Ruminococcus albus AD2013: one gene and its partner. The protein of the gene in region 1 interacts with the protein of each later gene in a pairwise test. Links are inferred from orthologs where the notes say so. Each region holds a gene or a part of one and is shown on either strand. Other genes may lie near its edges. The genes, in order: N773_RS0107325 and N773_RS0103350.

What was found.
Region 2: the proteins of N773_RS0107325 (region 1) and N773_RS0103350 interact in binary tests that used the Escherichia coli proteins (3 or more experiments, as listed by UniProt). The link is inferred for Ruminococcus albus AD2013 from one-to-one orthologs.

Annotation. Positions count from the first base shown.
Region 1 is NZ_JAGS01000001.1:1,662,529-1,673,205, reverse strand. The notes cover bases 4,697-7,525. They hold N773_RS0107325 (response regulator transcription factor), read left to right. Parts: upstream 4,697-5,670; coding sequence 5,671-6,381; downstream 6,382-7,525. Other genes in these bases: N773_RS21145 (sensor histidine kinase), read left to right, coding at 6,404-7,525; N773_RS0107330 (hypothetical protein), read left to right, coding at 4,941-5,423. In the rest of the region: N773_RS0107345 (ABC transporter ATP-binding protein), read left to right, coding at 200-1,939; N773_RS0107340 (ABC transporter ATP-binding protein), read left to right, coding at 1,932-3,689; N773_RS0107335 (hypothetical protein), read right to left, coding at 3,736-4,548; more of N773_RS21145, read left to right, coding at 7,526-8,836; N773_RS21140 (M15 family metallopeptidase), read left to right, coding at 8,858-9,718; N773_RS0107310 (hypothetical protein), read left to right, coding at 10,239-10,601. UniProt on the Escherichia coli protein: Response regulator member of the two-component regulatory system CpxA/CpxR which responds to envelope stress response by activating expression of downstream genes including cpxP, degP, dsbA and ppiA.
Region 2 is NZ_JAGS01000001.1:762,059-772,888, reverse strand. Bases 6,047-9,028 are described here. They hold N773_RS0103350 (diaminopimelate decarboxylase), read right to left. Parts: upstream 8,181-9,028; coding sequence 6,912-8,180; downstream 6,047-6,911. Other genes in these bases: N773_RS0103345 (zinc ribbon domain-containing protein), read left to right, coding at 8,469-9,028; N773_RS0103355 (leucine-rich repeat domain-containing protein), read right to left, coding at 6,047-6,891. Outside these bases: N773_RS0103380 (AAA family ATPase), read left to right, coding at 1-737; N773_RS0103375 (DUF58 domain-containing protein), read left to right, coding at 753-1,946; N773_RS0103370 (transglutaminase-like domain-containing protein), read left to right, coding at 2,005-4,734; N773_RS0103365 (hypothetical protein), read left to right, coding at 4,755-4,979; N773_RS0103360 (uracil-DNA glycosylase), read left to right, coding at 4,979-5,653; more of N773_RS0103355, read right to left, coding at 5,698-6,046; more of N773_RS0103345, read left to right, coding at 9,029-9,245; N773_RS0103340 (DUF951 domain-containing protein), read left to right, coding at 9,407-9,595; prfA (peptide chain release factor 1), read left to right, coding at 9,654-10,733; N773_RS0103330 (VOC family protein), read left to right, coding at 10,742-10,830. UniProt on the Escherichia coli protein: Specifically catalyzes the decarboxylation of meso-diaminopimelate (meso-DAP) to L-lysine. Is not active against the DD- or LL-isomers of diaminopimelate.

The DNA of each region.
Region 1 (10,677 bases):
GAGTTCAGCATATGATCGTACTCTGCTATGCTTTGTAAGAATGTCTGCCCCCTGCCAAAAAGAGTTAAAAGTCTTTGGAAAGGAGTCTGAGGGATAACCTTTCTTCAGAAAGGTTTCCCTCAGTTGACCCCGCACTCGGTAGGATAAATGAGCGTTTGCGGCAAGGCAGGTGCGGAACTGTCTGTGTATGGAGATAAATATGTTCAGACTATTTCGTTACCTGAAAAACTACAAAAAGGAAAGTGTCATAGGGCCTTTGTTCAAGCTTATCGAAGCTTGCTTTGAACTTGCGGTGCCTGTGGTGATGAAGCGCATAATAGATATCGGCATAAAAAACGAGGATATGCCTTATATACTTCGCATGGGCGGTATAATGGTGCTTCTGGGATTTCTGGGGCTTGCCTGTTCGCTGACGGCGCAGTTTTTTGCGGCTAAGGCATCTGTGGGCTTCGGCACGGCACTCCGCACTGACCTTTTGCGCCATATCGACCGCCTTTCCTATTCCGAGATCGATAAGATAGGCAGCAGCACCCTCGTCACCCGAATGACATCGGATATCAACACGGCGCAGTCGGGAGTGAATATACTGCTTCGACTTCTTCTGCGTTCACCGTTTATCGTTATCGGTGCGGTGATAATGGCGTTCACCATATCGGTGAAGCTTACGCTGATATTTCTGGTGATAGCACCCTGTCTTGCCTTTGTCATCTATAAGATAATGAGTATCACCATACCGAGATATAAGCATATCCAGAAGACCCTTGACCGCACTAACCTGCTTACGGGAGAATCCCTTTCGGGCGCAAGAGTGATACGTGCTTTTTCAAGACAGCAGGACGAGGAAAAGGACTTCGATAAGCTGACAGAGGAACTCACAGACCTGCAGATAAAGGCCGGCAGGATAAACGCCCTGATGAATCCCCTGACCTACGTTATCGTGAATCTCGGTATAGCCGTGCTTTTAAAGGCGAGCGCACATCAGGTGTATAACGGCGTTATCACTCAGGGTGAGGTCATTGCACTTATAAACTATATGAACCAGATACTGCTGGCACTACTTGCCATGGCGATACTCGTCACCAATATCACCAAGATGCAGGCTTCCGCAATGCGTATCAACGATGTTTTCGATATCGACCCCACCGTGACCGACGACGGCAATACCGAGGTGACAGCAGATACCTCAGCACCCGCGGTCGAATTCCGCGGAGTAAGCTTCTCATATCACGACAGCGAGGAATATGCCCTTGAGGATATAAGCTTCACAGTGAACAGGGGAGAGACCATCGGTATCATCGGCGGTACAGGTTCTGGAAAATCTTCCGTAATAAACCTTATACCCAGATTTTACGACGCTTCAAAAGGCGAGGTTCTGGTGGACGGCGTTGACGTCAAGAGATACCCTTTCAGACAGCTTCGCCATAAGATAGGTATCGTGCCACAGAGGGCTGTTCTTTTCAAGGGCACTGTCCGTGATAATATGAAATGGCGCGACAGTTCCGCCGACGATGAGGAGATAATCAAGGCTTTGAAGCTTGCACAGGCTTACGATTTCGTCATGGAAAAGCCCGATAAGCTTGATGAGATGATACATCAGGGGGGCAAGAACCTTTCAGGTGGACAAAGACAGCGCCTGACCATCGCAAGGGCTTTTGTAGGTCACCCCGAAATAGTTATCCTCGATGATTCGGCTTCCGCCCTTGATCTTGCCACCGATGCAAGGCTTAGAAAAGCCATCGCCGAACAGACAGGGGATATGACCGTGTTCATCGTTTCACAGAGAATATCTTCTATCAAAAATGTGGATAAGATAATCGTCCTTGATGACGGAAAAATAGCTGGGACAGGCACTCACAGGGAACTTTATCAGTCCTGTGATATCTACCGCGAGATATGTCTGTCACAGCTTTCCGAAAAGGAGGTGAGGGAGATTGGCTGATACTAAAAAAGTACAAAAACCTGTACTCAAGCCCCTGCTTTCCTATGCAAGACCCTATATCGGTCTGTTCGGAATTTCGATGCTGCTGGCAGTTATCACGGTAGCCACCACCCTTTATGCGCCCATACTTATCGGTCAGGGCGTTGACCTTATAGTAGGCGAGAAAAACGTCGATTTCGGGGCGCTTGTGCCGATAATCATAAAGCTGTGCATGACCGTTTCCCTGACAGCTTTGTCACAGTGGCTTATGTCCCTGTGTACCAACAAGATAACCTTCAATGTGGTGAGGGATATCCGCCGCAAGGCTTTTGCAAAGCTTGGCAGACTTCCTCTTTCCTACATCGATTCCCACCCTCACGGCGATATCATAAGCCGTATCATCACCGATATCGACCAGATATCCGACGGTCTGCTGATGGGTTTTGCACAGCTGTTTACGGGTATCTGTACAATAATCGGTACAATTGTTTTTATGCTGACCATAAATGTAAAGATATCACTGGTCGTTATCCTGCTGACACCCCTTTCGCTGTTCGTAGCGAGGTTCATAGCGAAGAACACATTCGACCTTTTCAGAAAGCAGTCCATAGCCCGCGGCGAAATGACCTCACTGGTCGAGGAGATAACAGGCGACCTGAAAACCGTTCAGGCTTTCGGCTACGAAGACGAGGGAGAAGCGAGGTTTGAGGTCTGCAACAGGAAATTGCAGGAAGTCAGCGTAAAGGCTATATTCTTCTCCTCACTGACAAATCCATGTACCAGATTTGTCAATGGTCTGGTTTATACCTCTGTTGGTATACTGGGTGCGCTGGCGGTGTTCAGCGGCAACGGATTTACAGTGGGAAATCTTTCCAGTTTTCTTTCATATGCAAACCAGTACACCAAGCCTTTCAACGAGATATCGGGTGTTATAACCGAACTCCAGAGCGCACTTGCTTCGGCGGGCCGTGTGTTTGAACTCATCGATGAGACCGAGGAGATACCCGATGCACCCGATGCGGAGGTACTCACCGAGGTTGACGGCACTGTCGATGCTGAACACGTTTATTTCAGCTACGACCCCGAAGTCAAGCTTATCGAGGATTTCAACCTCCACGTAAAGGCAGGCGAGCGCACAGCGATAGTCGGCCCCACGGGCTGCGGAAAGACCACCATGATAAATCTGCTGATGCGCTTTTACGATGCCGACAGCGGCAGTATAAACATAAGCGGCAAGCCCATAAAGAACTGCACCCGCGATTCCATGCGCTCCATGTACGGCATGGTATTGCAGGAAACGTGGCTGAAGACCGCCACTATCCGCGACAATATCCGTTACGGCAAGCCCGATGCCACCGATGAAGAGGTAGTTGCGGCGGCGAAGTCAGCCCACTGCCATGGATTTATCAAGCGTCTGCCAAAGGGCTACGACACGGTGATATCCGATGCTTTCAGCACCTTGTCACAGGGGCAGAAACAGCTTCTCTGCATAGCAAGGGTGATGCTGTCACTTCCGCCAATGCTTATACTCGACGAAGCTACATCTTCAATAGATACCCGTACCGAGATAATAATACAGCGTGCTTTCGCTAAGATGATGAAAGGCAGAACGAGCTTCATCATAGCCCACCGCCTATCCACCATCAAGGAAGCGGAGAATATCATAGTGATGCGTTCGGGTCACATCATCGAACAGGGCACCCACGAAAGTCTTATGGCAAAAGGCGGTTTTTACAGCGAACTCTACAACTCCCAGTTCGCGGCGGAATAACAAAAAACGGCACGCCCGAGTTTTTCAGGCGTGCCGTGACTTTTTATTATTCAAGTGTATCGATGTTGTAGATGTAGGGCAGGTAGCTGTCAAGCCAGATGGTGATAATGCCGTGGTTCTGGTCGATGCTTAATTCTATAACTTCGCCGTTGTCGAACATCTTCTGTGCCAGAGCGGAAGCTTCTTTGAGAGCGGCTTCTTTCTTGTCATCGGGGATGATGCCTGTATTATCCCTGTACTTGGCATCTATCTTCATGAAGTCGTCGGTGACTTTTCTCAGCTTGTCGAAATCGTCGTTGTCAAGTTCGTCATACAGGCGAACTCTGACGGTTTCGGTCTCGATAGCGCCTATCTTGGCGGTCAGATCGTATGTAGCCGCTTTTTTGCTCTTGGGTTTGAAGAAACAGCTGTAGATATTATCACCTGCGGTCTTGTCGGGCTTGCCGCTGCCGTCATCAAGCATATCAGCGACCTTTTCGCCCTTATCATCATATAGGGCAACATTTATTCCCGAATCAGCCTCGGTGGGAGATAACTCAACTTCAAAATAAAAACCGTTCTTGTCATCAAGGGCAGCGAAACGCTGGCTGCATTTCAGTATGTGTATGCCATCTTCCTGTTCAGCGTTGGGGTCGGCTACTGTTTCTTCATCGGTAACGGCAGATTCCTCGGCTGTGGTCTCAGTGTCGGTAGTTTCGTCATCTGTCACAACATCGTCGATGTCATTGCCTTTCTCACCCGAAACAGTTTCCTTGGGAGAAACAGATCTGTCGGCAGTTGTTTTTTCGGATTCGCTGCATCCGCAGATACAGGTGCTCATTGTCAGTGCAAGAGCTGCAGCAAGAATTCTCTTATTCATGATAAAATCTCCTTTTATTCTTATCGGCAGTTAGATTAAACGATATTCCGTACTCACAACGGTAATTATTATATCAGCCTGTGTCGGATATGTCAATGAATCGCAGGATTTTTCGACGTTTTGCATAAATGGCAGTAATACTGAAAAAGTCGGATTTGTATCCCGCGTTGTGACCTTATTAATATATTAAAGCATGGCTGTTAAATTTATGTGATATGATGTGACGGAGATTTGAAATACTTATAAAGCCGAACTGAAAATACTGTGTATCCGCCGCGGGGATTGATTTTGGGGAAGAAATATGGTAAGATAAGAAAGCAGGATATGTTTATACCTGAAAATGCACATTTTCTGAATGAGGGAACTCAAATGAGTTTGCGGTGGGGTGCGGTATGAAAAGTGACAACAGATATATTACTAAAGCTGAATACGAACTTGGTTATGCAAGGCTTGGTATCATATTTGCGGTTATACTTATTGCAGTCAGATCAATAATTGCGATAGTATGCGGATATGATATATTGGAATATGCTGTGACATCTTTTGGAACAATATTTTTACTAACTGCAATAAGTGGAACTTTGATCTTGTTGAGTTGTGTAACTAGCGGAAGATACATAGTTCGCAAGTATATTGTATTAAGAAAAGGTGTATGTAAAACGGGGCAGATAGTTGGCAAAGAATTAAAACGTGATTTCGGCATTTATGATACTTACACTTTTACGATCAGCGTAAAAGACGATGACAGCGGTGAAGATTTTACGTTTAAAAGCGTGCCTTATATGGCTAGAATGGTTATAGATTTGTCTTCTGTGAAATATTGTGACGTATACTGCTACAAAGGTAAATACATACTTGATAATTTCAGAAGTTAGTTATGTTAAATTTCGGATTTTATTTTTGGATAGGCGGCTCGGCTTGGTGTCGGGCTTTATTTTTTGTTTATATCAAGCTTTTTCAGCATTGCATTTTCGGTTAAAATATGTTATTCTTTTATATAGTATAGGTGAAGATGAAGTATTGGTTTAGTCTGGAAAATTAAGCTAATCTTAAGAATTACATTCACCTGATTTTAAGAATGATGTATTATCATATATGCATACAAGGAAAGGACATAACGTTATGGAAGATATCACAGCAACTATTCTTGTAGTGGACGATGACAGAGACATCGTGGCAGCTATCGCGAAGCTGCTTGAACTGGAAGGCTACAAAACGGTCAGGGCGTATGACGGTATAGAAGCACTGGAGAAGCTTTCGGAGAACGACATACAGCTTATACTGATAGACGTTATGATGCCGAGGCTTGACGGGCTTTCGGCTATAATGAAGATAAGAGACAGGCGAAATATCCCGATAATAGTGCTGTCGGCAAAATCCGAGGATACAGACAAGATACTCGGGCTTTCGATGGGGGCTGACGACTATATCACAAAACCATATAATCCCATGGAGCTTACCGCCCGTGTGAAGAGCAGTCTGAGGCGGTATATGCAGCTGGGGGATATAGGGAACATCAACAAAACGGACGTTATAAAAATAGGCGGTCTGGAGCTTGACAAGGGTGCGAAGTCAATTACGGTGGACGGCGCACCCGTAAAACTGACCGCAACGGAACTGAAGATACTTGAACTGCTGATGGAGAACGCGGGTCGGGTATTTTCGGCAGAAGAGATATACCGCAAGGTTTGGAACGAAGACGCTTACGCGGTGGAGAACACGGTAATGGTACATATAAGGCATATTCGGGAGAAGATCGAGATCGATCCGAAGGAGCCGAGATATCTGAAAGTGGTGTGGGGCATTGGGTACAAGATCGAAAAAAATATCTAAGTTATTTCCGAAGGCTGTCAGGGTGACGGCCTTCATCACGGCTTGTGTGGCGGCGGGTATAGCGCTGTTCGGTGAGATGAATGTGAGCCGCGTAAAAGGCAGACTTTCGGATATGGGCGGAACGCCCTGGGAAGGATTTGGGCAATCGGAGAAATACCGCACCGAGCTGAAAAATATGTATGAACAGCTTTGCATACTTGGCGTGTGCGAGCTTGCGAATATGGACGAAAACGGTAAATACACGGGAAATAAATATGTGCAGTCCGATCTTTTGTACTATTTTGATTTCAACGAATACCGCTACAAAAAGACAGGCGAGGGCATAGTGCCATATTCAGATATATTCGACTACTATGTTTCCTATACTGTTCCCGAAGAAATGGCGGATGAAGTCCTGACCGATGATGAAACGACAGCAGAGGAGGAAAGGGCTGAGAGGACGGTAACACATTTTGTCACGAATATATCGGAGGATATCATAAATGATAAAATGACCGAGCAGGAGCGTATAAATGCGCTGACTTCAAATAAATACGGAGGATATATCCTGCGCTCGGAAGATGTGATATCATCGAAGTATGTATCATCGGGGGTGATGGATAATTACAGTTATCAGGTAGCGGAGAAGAACGGAAAACTCAGGAATGTGAATGAATCCTATCCCGATAACTATCTGCCTCTGGGCGGCTGGTACAGTGATAATTACGGAAGGCACGTTTTCAGTTTCTGCAATGATTCGCCGATAAAGTTTTATGAATATCCCGAAAATACCGAGGAAGGATTTACGGCAAGGCGGGAATGGGTGGATATAGAGTCAAACACAGCAGAAGGTTCCGGTATATATTATTCTACTCTGCCTATATGTGATATGCCCGACTATAAAGCGACAGCAGGGGATACCGAGGGGCTGACGGTATATATTGAACCGGAGGATTATTATTTCGATTCGATATACAGGGAGTACGAGGATCTGTATAGCGAGTATCACGAAACAAGATCGTTATCTTTGCAGTGCGGGATACTGGCACTGGTGCTGATAGCTTATCTTATCGCGGGGGCTGTTGTGAGAGGGCTGGCAGGAGAGCATGAAAGTTCCTTTGCTGATAAGCTGCCATTTGAACTGTACATTGGGGCATGGCTTCTGATACTTTTGGGGACAGCAGTGATAGGTCATATGTATTGGGGTATGGTCTACTCCGCTGATGAACGGGCAGAGGAGACGGCTTACTGGTATCTGACATACGGTGCTATATTTGCGGTTATGACAGGTATAGCTGTACACAGCATCATTCACGGTATAAAGCTGATATCACTAAGGAAATTCGGGAGCAGTTTCCTGCTGCCTAAGCTGATGGGCAAGCTTAGTGAGAGATACCGCACTACTACACTTTACGAGACACGGAGGAACAGACCTGCGGGAAGCGGTCTTATGTGGCGCTCGGTGAGAAGCCTTGGGGCATTTCTCGCGGCGGTGTTAATGCTTCCAAGCTCACTTTATGGAAACAAAGATGCTTTACAGATAGCTGCCGTTGTGATATGCGTGGCGGCATCGGTATACTTTATATATTCACAGATAAGGGCGATATTTCTCGCACGTGACCTTACTAAACTGGACAGGCGTATCACGGCACTAAACCGAAACACGCCCTTTGAGGTAGAGATATCACCTCTTTCGGAGCTGAGCAGACCTTCGGATATGCTGAAAAATATATCCGATACCGTCAGTGATGCGGTGGAGGAACAGATAAAGTCCGAGAGAATGAAGATAGAACTGGTGGCGAATGTATCTCACGACCTGAAAACTCCTCTGACTTCAATAATAAGCTACATCGACCTGCTGAAAAAGACGGAGCTGGACGATGAGGCTATGGGCTATGTTCAGATACTGGATAAGAAATCACAGAAGCTTAAAGGCATAGTTGCCGATGTTTTCAGCCTGGCAAAGGCGACCAGCGGCATAGATGTGAACATGGAAGAGCTGGACTTTGTAAGGCTTTTCAACCAGAGCCTTGCAGATGCGGACGACAAGATAAAGGGAAGCGGAAGGACGTTAAAGATAAATGTCACCGAGGATACCGCACCTGTTATGGGCGACGGAAACAAGCTTTACCGCGTACTGCAGAACATCATAGACAATGCGCTGAAATACTCTTTGGAGGGTTCGCGCATATTCCTGGAGCTTAAAAGTGACGGCGGGAACATAGTATTCACCGCCAAGAACATTTCTTCTTACCCTATCGACTTTACCGCGGACGAGATAACAGAAAGATTTGTCCGCGGGGATAAGTCGAGGACGGACGGCGGAAGCGGGCTTGGGCTTTCAATAGCAAAAAGCTTCACGGAAGCCTGCGGCGGAGGGTTTGAGATAGAATTGGACGGCGATATGTTCAAGGCTATCATGACCATGCCTATCATCAATAAAGAAAAAAACGAAGAAAAAGAAACGATAGAATAACATAGAAACGGAGACAACATTATGAAAAAAAGAAGATCGGCTGTGACACCTTTAGTTACAGTCCTGATAATTGTACTCATTGTGATATCGGCGATGGTAGTTATCATCAAGCCCGACAAATTCAACATTGCAGGACAGGTGACCGCGCTTTTCCGCGGCAGGGTGGAGTATCACCTTGACGAAGTGCCTGCCGATGAACTTTCGCTCAGGACTGCATCTGTGGGAGATCTGAAAATAGGGACGACGATGGTGCTTGTTAACAAAGATCACCCGCTGGATCCGTACTTTGAGCCTTCAATATGCGAATACAAGGATTCAGGGGTGATGATGTCAACGGCTTCGGTGGACAGCTATGCGGCACTGTCGAAAGCGGTGATGGACAACTGCGGAGAACCGCTGTACGTTATGTCATCATACCGCACGCCCGAGGAACAGCAGGAACTGTATGAAGATCAGGGCAGCAGCGAGGCTATGCCGCCCCACTGTTCGGAGCATGAAACTGGTCTGGCACAGGATCTGTATTTCAGCGGGTTTGCGGGCAAGAATATCATCGATTGTCCTGCGGGAAAATACCTCACGGAACACGCACCCGAGTATGGTTTTATTGTGAGATACCCATCTTTCGGCAGAATGGTGACCGGTATAAAATACGAACCCTGGCATTTCAGGTATGTGGGTCAGCCCCATGCAGAGATAATAACTGCGAACGGTCTTACTTTTGAAGAATATATCGACGGTCTGGAGTACGGCAGTTTTTATGCATATGAGGATTACATCATATCAAGACAGAAAGGAGACAGCCTGCTTCTGCCCGAAAACTGTACCTGTGATATCTCGACAGATAACTGCGGCGGGTATATCATCACGGCAAAAAAACAGTAAATACGATAACAAAGCGGCGGGTTTTTAATTCATAATTGTTGGCAGGGCAACCACGTAGTGTGGTAAGTATGCCAAGGAGGGGAGCTTTATCTGACTAGCGCTAAAGAAGTAATCTATCCATACCAAAACAATTGATACAGACGACACAGCGGATCAGTAGTAATATTTTTGATATAATCCCTTTAGAGTTGACACACTTAAAAGAGTGTCAAAACTCTAGGGGGTATTTCAATCATTAGGATGTGGATATTATTATGTGTTAAATTTTCTTTAAAGTTTAATTGTTGATATTGACTCATTAGCCAATATATGATAAACTTAAATATAGCTAATTATTCAATTCAATTTGTTCAAGTGTTAAACATCAATTCAATTTTCATATTCATTACAATGTCATCGAATGACGTTTGACATAATGCATACTGCAAAATAGGGGTGGTAATAGTATATAATATATCTCAAACGGATATGCGGTACGAATTGAACATTTAGTTCAAAAAACATATAAGGAGTAATTAAAATGAACAAACTCGGAAAGAAAGTATTAACATTTGCAGTAACAACTATAATGGCAACAGCAACAGTATTTGCAGCATCAGCTGACTATATGTCTGGTATTGGATTAGGTCATAAAGCCGATGAATGGGAATATGGCAACCAATGGGGTTTGAACGGAAACTACCAGTATTCATATTTTTATTGTAAAAATGAAAGGCATACCGCTACTGCTATTATAAGAAGAGCTGGAGGTCCTGGAGTTGGAAAGATTGATGATACTGTCAGAATAGAGGGTAAAAAGGGAAAATGGGCAAAAGCAAAGACTAAAAGACATAATAGCTATGATGAATGGCATTCACATTATAATCATCCAGATATGAAGTAATATAATAATTTGAAAACAGAATACGAAATTTATACAGTAAAGAGCGATTAAAATTCGCTCTTTACTTTCTGTTTTA
Region 2 (10,830 bases), 900 kb from region 1 along the record:
CACCGGATGTTCTGCCTACCGATGTAACAGGCTTCAATATCCTCAATAAGCAGACACAGCGTTTTGAATACAAACAGGGCGCTGCCCTTACAAACCTGTTCCTTGCAGATGAGATCAACAGAACTTCTTCAAAGACTCAGTCAGCACTGCTGGAGATAATGGAAGAGGGCAAGGTAACTGTTGACGGAGTTACAAGAAAAGCTCCCGACCCTTACATAGTTATCGCAACACAGAACCCCATAGGTTCGATCGGTACACAGATGCTTCCCGAGTCTCAGATGGATAGATTTATCGTAAGGCTGACCATGGGTTATCCCTCGGTAGAAAACGAAGTAATGATGCTTAAAGCTAAGCAGAGTCTTGTTCCTGTTGACAGCGTAAATCCTGTGGTAAATGCCGAGGATATCATCAAGGCAAGACACGAAGTTGAGAATATATATATAGCCGATCAGGTTATAGACTATATTGCAAGACTTGCTGCTGCCACAAGAAACCACCAGTTCATCAAACTGGGTCTTTCACCCAGAGGAACCATCGCACTGCTGAGAATGACAAAAGCAACAGCGCTCCTAAAGGGCAGAGATTATGTTATCCCCGATGATGTCGCTTATACATTCAACGATGTTGTGCTGCACAGAGTAGTTTTCAATTCAAAGGCAAAGATAAACGGCGTGACCGGTGAACAGGTGCTCAGAGATATACTCAGCACCGTTGAAGTGCCCAGAGTTGCAAGATAATACAGGAGAAATGCCATGCCATTTTTATACACGGTACTGCTGATAGCTTCTGTATTTTTCTACATATTATATGAACACCCATTTTCTTTCTATCTGTTTGCTTTTCTGCTGGTGACACCAATCGTACTTTTCATAATGACGCTGTGTACAGCCAAAAAGCTTAAGATCGGTTTTGCGGATAAGCAGTCGGTTGTCAGCAGAACTGCTAAACTACCCATTCGGATAAAAGTAAGCAACGATTCGATGCTGCCATGCCCCAATCTGCTTATCGAGATATCCTATTCAAACAGGATAGACGGAAAAACCAATATCGTCAAGATAAACACACCCGTTTATCCTCACGAGACCCAAGTGCTGACAATGTGCGTATCAGGCATACACTGCGGAACGGTGGATTTCAATATAAAAAAGTGCAAAATATCGGATATGCTGAAGATATTTACCATGAAAGTCAAGAGCAAAAACAATTTTCTTTCTGATAGTAACTGCACAGTTACCATACTCCCCGATTATATCCCGCTTGAAAACGAGATAGCAAATTACGCAGATATGGGACTCGAAAGCGACGAGTATTCAAAAACACAAAAGGGCGATGACCCCTCCGAGATATTCGATATAAGAGATTATGTGGAGGGTGATAAGCTAAACCGCATACACTGGAAGCTTTCGGCCAAGCAGGATAAGACCATGGTCAAGGATTACTCACTGCCGATAGCAAATTCCATATTGCTGATGGTAGACCTCTCCAAAGTTGAGGGAAAAGCGGATGAACTGACATTGTTCGATTCAGTGGTCGAAACTGTGGCTTCAGTGTCAGAATACCTGCTTGAAAACGAAGTTCCCCACAGGACAGTTTTCTACGACGCTGACAGACAGATGTCCATCGAGCAGAACATCAGCGATGACGAGAGTCACAGCACGATGGTGGGAATGCTTTTGCAGGCAAGACTATACGATACAAAGGACGCAGTTCTTACTGATTATATCGGAACTTCCGAGAGCGTTAAGTGCGGACATCTTATATATATTTCAACCGGATACAGTCCCAATGCAACAGAACTTATGAGTGATGCAGAGCTTGCACACAAATATACGTATCTGCTTATGACAGATAAGGTCTCACAGACAGCCCTTTATGATGAATTTGCAGAGCTTATCCCAATTTATCCGGGTCAGCTCGATGGTTCTATACGGGAACTATGTCTGTAAGAGAGGAGAAACTAATGAGAGCAGATAAACGCTCTAAGATAAAGATAAAGGTGACAGAATGAGTAACAAAACAAAAAGTGAAGCCGGACTAATCGGCAGCGGGGGTATCTGCATAGATGGTGATATAGAAATGAGACTGACACAGCTCCATTCCTCGGGACTGTTCTTCGCTTTCAGGATCATCATCGCCCTCTTAGCTACATTTTCTGCGGCACTGTTGGGAAACTGCTTTACCGATGCAAACATCAGCCCGATGCTGCTGGCTTATGACAGCACAGTAGCCGTTCTTGCCTTCGGACTTCTGGCTTCAAAACACAAAATAATAAAAATATGCGCGGGCATAGTCGGTGTTATGTACATCGTCCCGCTGATAGGAAAAATAAAACTAATAAAATACGGCGCTCTGGCAGCTGCCCACGGATATCTTACCAAAGGCGACCTGCCCGGACAGAACACAGGCGTATATAAAGAGTACCTTACGACAGCATCCGCAGTAAACCAAGGCTTGTATTATTTCTTCTCTGCTGTGATACTTTTTATAGCGATCGGTACTGTAATAGCCTGTGTGGTGAGGATAGATTTTCCGATGCTGTTCATCGTTACCTTCCCTATCCTGGAGGTTGGATTATATCTCGGATTTGATGTTCCTACCGTTTCCGTGCTTATGATGCTTATTTCATGGATAACTGTGCTGGCTATGAACATAATAAACCACACTACCAATAAAGCCGGCAGGAACAACACTTTCGCTGTCCATGAAAAATCAAAGACTTTCTTCTTCACATCATCTGAATCCAAAGCAGGATTCTACACGATGTATATAAAATTCGTTGCAATCGTTACTGCTTCCGTATTTCTGGCAGTAGTTATATTCTCGAAGATCAGCGGTTTTTACCGACCCGATTCCTTTGCTGATTTGAGATACAATCTTCACCACGCAGCTGAAAGATTCGATATAACCCACGCTGATGATTTTCTTATAGATGTTAACGGCGGTTCTAACCTGTTCGGTGTAACAACAGTCGGCGGAACCAACGGCGGTATCCTGGGTACTACAAACGGTATAAGCTTTAATGGTTCAAAGGCAATGGTGATCAACACCGAACCTTTCAACTACACCATGTACCTTAGGGGTTATGTTGCCGGCGACTACGCTGAAAATCAATGGCAGCCACTTGAAACTGACGATACTATCAAAAAGATAAGTGAAGATATTTCTGAAACCGGAAGATGGATCCAGGATTACGACAGCCTGCTTCTGAGTGATTCAGATGATGCAACGGGTTCATCCGACTCGGCTATGAATATCACTATCAAAGGTGCCTGCTCAAAATTCGTTTATGCACCATACAGTTGTGATTACAGCTATTCATATTCCGCACTTGGAGAAAACAGCGGCATGACACCCTACAACGATTCATATGTCCGTATAAGCCAGTCAAGCAAGAATTACACGGTCTACTACAAGACCTTCCGTACTCCGAGCTGGATAATGAGAACAGATAGTCTGGTCAGTGCAGATCTTGATCATTTTTCTCCAAAATTCCAGGATGTCACAAATCTTTACAAGGAGTATGTAAAACACAATTATACTACCCCTGTAGATCTCGATTCGCTTAATACGGTTTATAAAGAGATATGCAAGAAATATCTAAGGGACGACCCCGAATATTGCTCATATAACGAGATATATTCTGCAATAAAGAATTATTTCAGCGACAATAAGTTCACCTATGATACAAATCCCGGCAAAACTCCGGAGGGCGAGGATTTTCTCGACTATTTCCTCACCAATCAGAAAAAAGGCTATTGTACTTATTACGCTACCGCGGGTACTCATCTGCTTAGAAAATTCGGATATCCCGCAAGATATATCGAAGGTTACATGATACTTCCCTCACAGCTGCAGACAGCAACCAAGGACGATGATAGATACGAACTGGTAGTAAAAGACAAATGTGCTCATGCCTGGACAGAAGTATTCATTGAAGGTGCAGGATGGATGCCGGCGGAGTTCACACCGGGATACGATGGGGACAACCCAAACCTGACAAAGGAAGAGAAAGGCATAGATAAAAAGGACGAAAGCAGTCTCTCAAGCAGTTCTTCCAAGCCCGACAGCAGCAAAACTGATATTAATAACAGTTCCCGAAAACCTCTGAACAACAGCAAAGCCAATACCAACAGCAGAACATCTCCTAAAAATAACAGTAATGGTTCCAACAGCAAGTCAGGGGGCAGAGGAGCGATAGGCAAAAATTCTAACGGCAAAAACAGCGATGCCTCTGCATATGACAGCAAAAACAGCAGCAAGCCTGATGGAAGCGGCGGTATAGTAAGATCACCTGTGGCGAAAACTATAGGCATGACTTTGATCGCTGTAGTTGCAGGACTTGCAGCAATTGTCATCAACCGAAAGAGAAGCCTTGATAAGATGCACGAAAGCTGCACGCAAAAAGATCTTGCTAAGAGAGTTACAGCCATATACACCTACTCGCTGAAATATCTCTCTGTTCTGCACATCGAAGTCAAGAAAAATCTATCAGATATGCAGATATGTGATGAGCTGATAAATAAGTGTCATGAGCAGCGGATACATCAGCTTGATGACAAACTGACAGAGCTGACGATAATGGCAGTTGAAGCAAATATGAGCGCAGACAGTATCACCGAAGAAGAAGCTGCAAAAGCCGAGGAGATAATGAGAAGCATCTCCGAGGATATAGTGGCAAAGAAACTTGATATTATATCAAAGCTCTCGGCGAAATATATTTACTGTCTGTATTGATCGGAAAGGATATGAATCTAATGGCTAACAAGATGAAAAACAAGTACGGAAATCCTCAGAAGAATATCGATGCTTTCAAAGCAGCAGAGTCTGCAAAACTTGCAAAAGAAGTTGACAAGCAGCTTGTCCACAACACAGTGCCGACCGATAGAAAACCCATGCTTATGAGGATCATCGTACTGGCAGTAGTTGCTGTGATGGTGCTCGGCATAGTTATCGGTGCAGTAGCAGGCGGTATATTCTGATGGTAAATATCGGAAACAGCTGGGATGAAATCCTGGCAGAGGAATTCAAGAGCGAATACTACCTGAAACTTCGGGAATTTCTCAAAAGAGAATATGCACAGCAGACCATCTACCCGAATATGTATGACATTTTCAACGCCCTGAAATACACAGCGTACGAGGACGTAAAGGTTGTCATAATCGGACAGGATCCCTATCACGGTGAAGGACAGGCTCACGGGCTTTGTTTTTCGGTCAAAAGAGGTGTAATGCCTCCCCCGTCATTGCAGAACATATTCAAGGAACTGCAAAACGATGTGGGTTTCCGTATACCGAATAACGGCGAACTTACCGACTGGACAAGTCAGGGCGTCCTTCTGCTGAATGCTGTACTAACAGTACGTGCAGGACAGGCAAATTCTCACCGCGGTATAGGCTGGGAACAGCTGACTGATGCTGTGATACGCAAGCTGAACGAGCGTGAAAAACCCATAGTATTCATGCTGTGGGGCAGGAACGCCAAGGAGAAGCAAAAGCTGATAACAAACAGCAGACACCTTGTTCTGACAGCAGCCCACCCTTCTCCCCTTTCGGCGTACAACGGATTTTTCGGATGCAGACATTTTTCCATCGCAAATGAATTTCTGGCACAAACCGGCCAGGAACCTATTGATTGGAGCATTTCGGATAAATAGAATAAAATCCCGAAACACAGCAGTTTCGGGAGTTTTTATCGTTTTTATAGGGTCTTGGCATATTCGGTGAGCAGATCATGTATCGGCTCACAGTATTCCGCTTTTTCAATAAGACGCTTTACATTTCGCTTTGTGACCATCTCTCTGAGTTCGAGAACTTTTCTGACAGTATCAACATCAGAATTTTCGATAGCCATGCCTATCATCTTTGCAAAATTCTTCTTGACATACTCTGCTGCACCCTCGATGCCCGCAAAGTACATACGGAATATCAGCGCGTACTTTGGCTTATGGTCAAACATGATGCTGAAATCACGATCAAACACAAGCATAAAACACTCGTTATATGGTGTTTCGCGCGGGTAGAATGTCATCTCGCCGCGGCTGCCGTTAAGGTGTATGCAGGTATCATCAGCAAACTCTGGATCACCATCGACCTCAACGCCGTCGGGTAGATAAACGTCCGTAAGAAGATTGGTGTTTCTAAAGGAGTAACTGCTTATCTTTTTCAGACTTTTCGGGAGAGTGATGTTTTTCAGCTTTGTGCAGCCAGCAAAAGCATAGTCGCATATCTCTTCAACGCCTTCCGGGATAACACCGCTGTCCTTGCAGGCAGAACAGTATACCAGTTTGGTCAGGTCCTTATCAAAAAGCATACCATCTGAAATAGTGAAATATGGATTTTCATTACTCAAAATCAAATCATCCAGCAAACTGCACCCGGCAAGCGCAGCAGGTTCTATCTCACTGAGTGTTGAGGGAAGCGACAATGTTTTCAGATTAGGGCAGTTTAGAAATGCACCATTACCGAGAGTTTCCGTGCCCTCGCTTATGACTGCACGTTCAAGTCTCTCGCAATTTCTGAAAGCGGCGTTGCCTATGGTTTTAAGGCTGACAGGAAGCAGGATCTCTTTCAGCTTGATACATTCAAAAAACGCATTTTGATCAATAGTAACGAGACCATTTTCGATCGTCACCTTTTCAAGACACTTACAGCCCTGAAAAGCACTATCGCATATCTCCTCGACATTTGCAGGGATATACATCTCGGTAAGCCCGGACCACATAAACGCACTGTCGCCTATCTTTTTAAGGGTATTCGGCAACTTTACCCGCTTTAAGTTATGAGCACCGCAGAATGCAGCTTCATCTATCTCTGTAACACCTTCGGGAACTTCGTAAAACTCACACTCTTTATCCTCGAAGTTTATCAGTATTCCGTTCTCAATCTCGACCACGATAAACCTCCCGTCAAGTATTACTTATTCAGATACTTGTCAACTATACCTGTGAAATCAAAAGTGCTGAAATAATCTGCAGGAGTCTCTGCACGTCTTATCAGCTGAACATCGCCGTCCTCCTTCAGAAGGAGCTCAGCTGAACGAAGTCTGCCGTTGTAGTTATAGCCCATGGAGAAGCCATGTGCGCCCGCATCATGAATAACGAGGATATCGCCTATCTCAAGCTCAGGGAGCATTCTGTCGATGGCGAACTTGTCGTTGTTTTCGCAAAGGCTGCCTGTTACATCGTACTTGTGGTCGCAGGGCTTGTCCTCTTTGCCGAGAACTGTGATATGGTGGTATGCACCATACATAGCAGGACGCATAAGGTTGCAGGCACAAGCGTCAACACCTGCATACTCCTTGTAGGTGTGCTTAAAGTGTTTAACAGTTGTAACCAGATGACCATAGGGAGCAAGCATATATCTGCCAAGCTCGGTGAATATAGCAACATCGCCCATACCTGCGGGAACGAGTATCTCATCAAATGCCTTGTGAACGCCCTCGCCGATAGCAAATATATCGTTCTGAGGCTTGTCGGGCTCATAAGCAATACCAACACCGCCCGAAAGGTTTATGAACTTGAACTCGATGCCGACTTTTTCCTTGATCTCAACTGCCAGCTCGAACAAGATACGCGCAAGCTTGGGATAATACTCGTTGGTAACAGTGTTTGATGCCAAGAAAGCGTGGATGCCGAAGTACTTTGCACCTTTTTCTTTAAGGATCTTGAAGCCTTCGATTATCTGCTCGTGGGTGAAGCCGTACTTAGCATCGCCGGGGTTATCCATTATCTTTGTGGATATGGAGAAAGTTCCGCCGGGGTTGTAACGGCAGCAGATGGTCTCGGGGATACCGCAGAGCTTGTCAAGGAAATCGATGTGAGTGAAATCATCAAGATTGATGAAAGCGCCCATCTCCTTTGCCTTTACATACTCTTCAGCGGGGGTAACGTTTGACGAGAACATTATATCCTCACCCTTGAATCCACAGCACTCGCTGAGCATAAGCTCTGTCATGGAAGAACAGTCAACACCGCAGCCCTCTTCTTTCAGTATCTGGAGGATATAGGGATTGGGAGTAGCCTTAACAGCAAAGAACTCCTTATAACCCTTGTTCCAGCTGAATGCTTTATAGAGATTACGGGCATTTTCGCGTATGCCCTTTTCGTCATAAATATGGAAAGGAGTAGGATATGCTTTGATTATCTCCTCTGCCTTTTCTTTTGTGATAAACGGTTTCTTCATATTTCATCGTCCTTTTCTGTAAAAATAAATGTACTTTTATATAATAACATTTTTTTCAGAGCAAGTCAATAGAAAAAGGATAATTTAATGAGCTTACAAAAAAAGATATCTGAAAATATATGTATAATTTTTATATGAAAAGCTCATATACATCAGTATTTATCCATGTTTTTTAATTTCATGTATTTTTTAGCAAATTATACATTTTTCGTCCTCGAAAATGTGTTATTGACATTTATTGTATTTTATGATATAATCAACACAATAAACTTATTTGGAGGTAAGAATATGTTTTGTACAAATTGCGGTAAAAATATTCCCGACGGATCGGTATTCTGTCCCGAGTGCGGTAAACCAACTAGCGCACAAGCTGCACAGCAGCAAATGTATGGCCAGCAGCCCATATACGGTCAGCCTGCAGTGGCAGCTCCTATTTCAGGCGGAGCAGCTGCTATCACTCAGAAAGTTGAAAGAGTCCCGACCAGACTAATCGCAAAGATAGCTTTTCTGGCTGCGCTGGTATGTTTCCTGTTCCCATTCATGTCAGTATCATGTGATGCTTCTACCGCTGCAAGTATGGCAGGTGAAAAAGGTGATTACAGCTTTGAGATCGTATACAATGGTTACAATCTCATATTCCCGTCTACAATAAGCGAAAAGAACATAAAAACAGGTTCGGGATTTGATCAGAGAGAAAAATCGAGCACAGCTGATTCCGGTGAAAATTACGGTTCGAAAGAAGGCACAAATCCCTGGCTGATAATAACTGCAATTTGCTGTATCGCAGGCAGCGTGATACTGTTCCTGAAAAGAGACAAGCTGTTCACACTGATATCCGCAGGCTGTTCGCTGGTCAGCTTAATATGTCTTATCATATTCAGAGCAAACTTTACCAGCAGATACATTTCCGATGGCAAGACCGATCTGGAAGGTCTTGGAAATTATCTGAAAGTTAATACAAAATTCGGATATGTCCTATGTATACTGATGGTGATATTGGCTCTGATCTCCACTCTGGTATCTTATCTTGTTGAAAAACCAAAAAGTCCACAAAACTTTTATTAAGTAATAAAGACTGCTGCACCTGCGGCAGTCTTTTTGTTATAAACTTGTATTTAGGTTACAAAAATCTTAATTTTGCGGGATATACTTGCAAAGATACTCAAACGGTGATATAATAATATAGTATGCTGAATGATAAATTAACATGAAAGGACGGTGGAGCGATGGATATCATCAAGGGCGACAGGCTTGTTATGAAGAAAAAACACCCCTGCGGCAGCAATGAGATGATGGTGCTGCGCTCGGGTATGGATTTCAAGCTTCGCTGTGTCGGCTGCGGACGGGAATTTATGATACCACGCAGTAAAGCTGAAAAGAATGTAAAGTCCGTTATCCGCGAGGCAGAAACTTAGCTATGCTGTGCGATGATCACATACAACATTTTGAGTAAGGAAATAAGGAGCAATAGCTATGTTTGATAAATTAAGAGCACTTGAAGATAAATTCAACGAGATAAACGAAAGACTAATGCAGCCCGAAGTAGTCAACGATTCAAAGCTGTACACCGAACTTATGATCGAGTACAGAAATCTCGAACCTGTTGTTGAAACACTTCGCGAGTATGATAAAGCAAAGGCTGAATTCGATGAAGCAGTGGAAATGTCCGCTGACAGCAGCCTTGACGCTGATATGAAAGACATGGTTCAGGAGCAGTATGCCGAATCAAAGGCTGCTATGGCAAGACTAGAAGATGAGCTTAAAATACTTCTTCTGCCCAAGGATCCCAACGATGACAGAAACGTTATCATAGAGATAAGAGGCGGTGCAGGCGGCGAAGAAGCTGCTCTGTTTGCAAATTCCCTGTACCGTATGTACTCTATGTATGCAGCACAGAAAGGCTGGCAGATAGAGGTAATGAGCGCCAACGAAACAGAACTTGGAGGTTACAAGGAAATAACCTTTACAGTATCGGGACAGGGCGCTTATTCAAGACTTAAATACGAAAGCGGCGTACACCGCGTACAGCGTGTGCCAGAGACCGAATCTCAGGGTCGAGTACACACATCTACTGTTACTGTTGCTGTACTCCCCGAAGCTGAGGAAGTTGAGCTGGAGCTGAACGAGGAGAGGGACATCAGAATGGAAGTATTCCGTTCCTCCGGCGCAGGCGGACAGCACATCAATAAAACTTCATCAGCTGTAAGACTTATCCACATCCCCACGGGAACAGTTGTGGAATGTCAGAACGAGAGATCACAGTTCCAGAACAGGGAGAAGGCTCTGAAAATGCTGCGTTCAAAACTGTATGACGAAAAAGTCAGGGCGCAGGAAGACGAGATCGCTTCAAACAGGCGTTCTCAAGTCGGTACGGGCGATAGATCGGAGAAGATCAGAACCTACAACTTCCCCGAAAGCCGTATATCAGATCACCGCATAAAGCTGACGCTATACAAGCTGGAGCAAATACTAAACGGAAATCTCGATGAAGTCATAGATGCACTTGCGACTGCAGATCAGGCAGCAAAGCTGGCGGCACAGGAAGAGGAATAATATCTATGATGCACCTTGACGGTTTCGGTCTGTTCGTCAAAGATATGTCTGCGATGATAAGGTTCTATCGTGACGTTCTCGGGTTTGAGATAAAGGA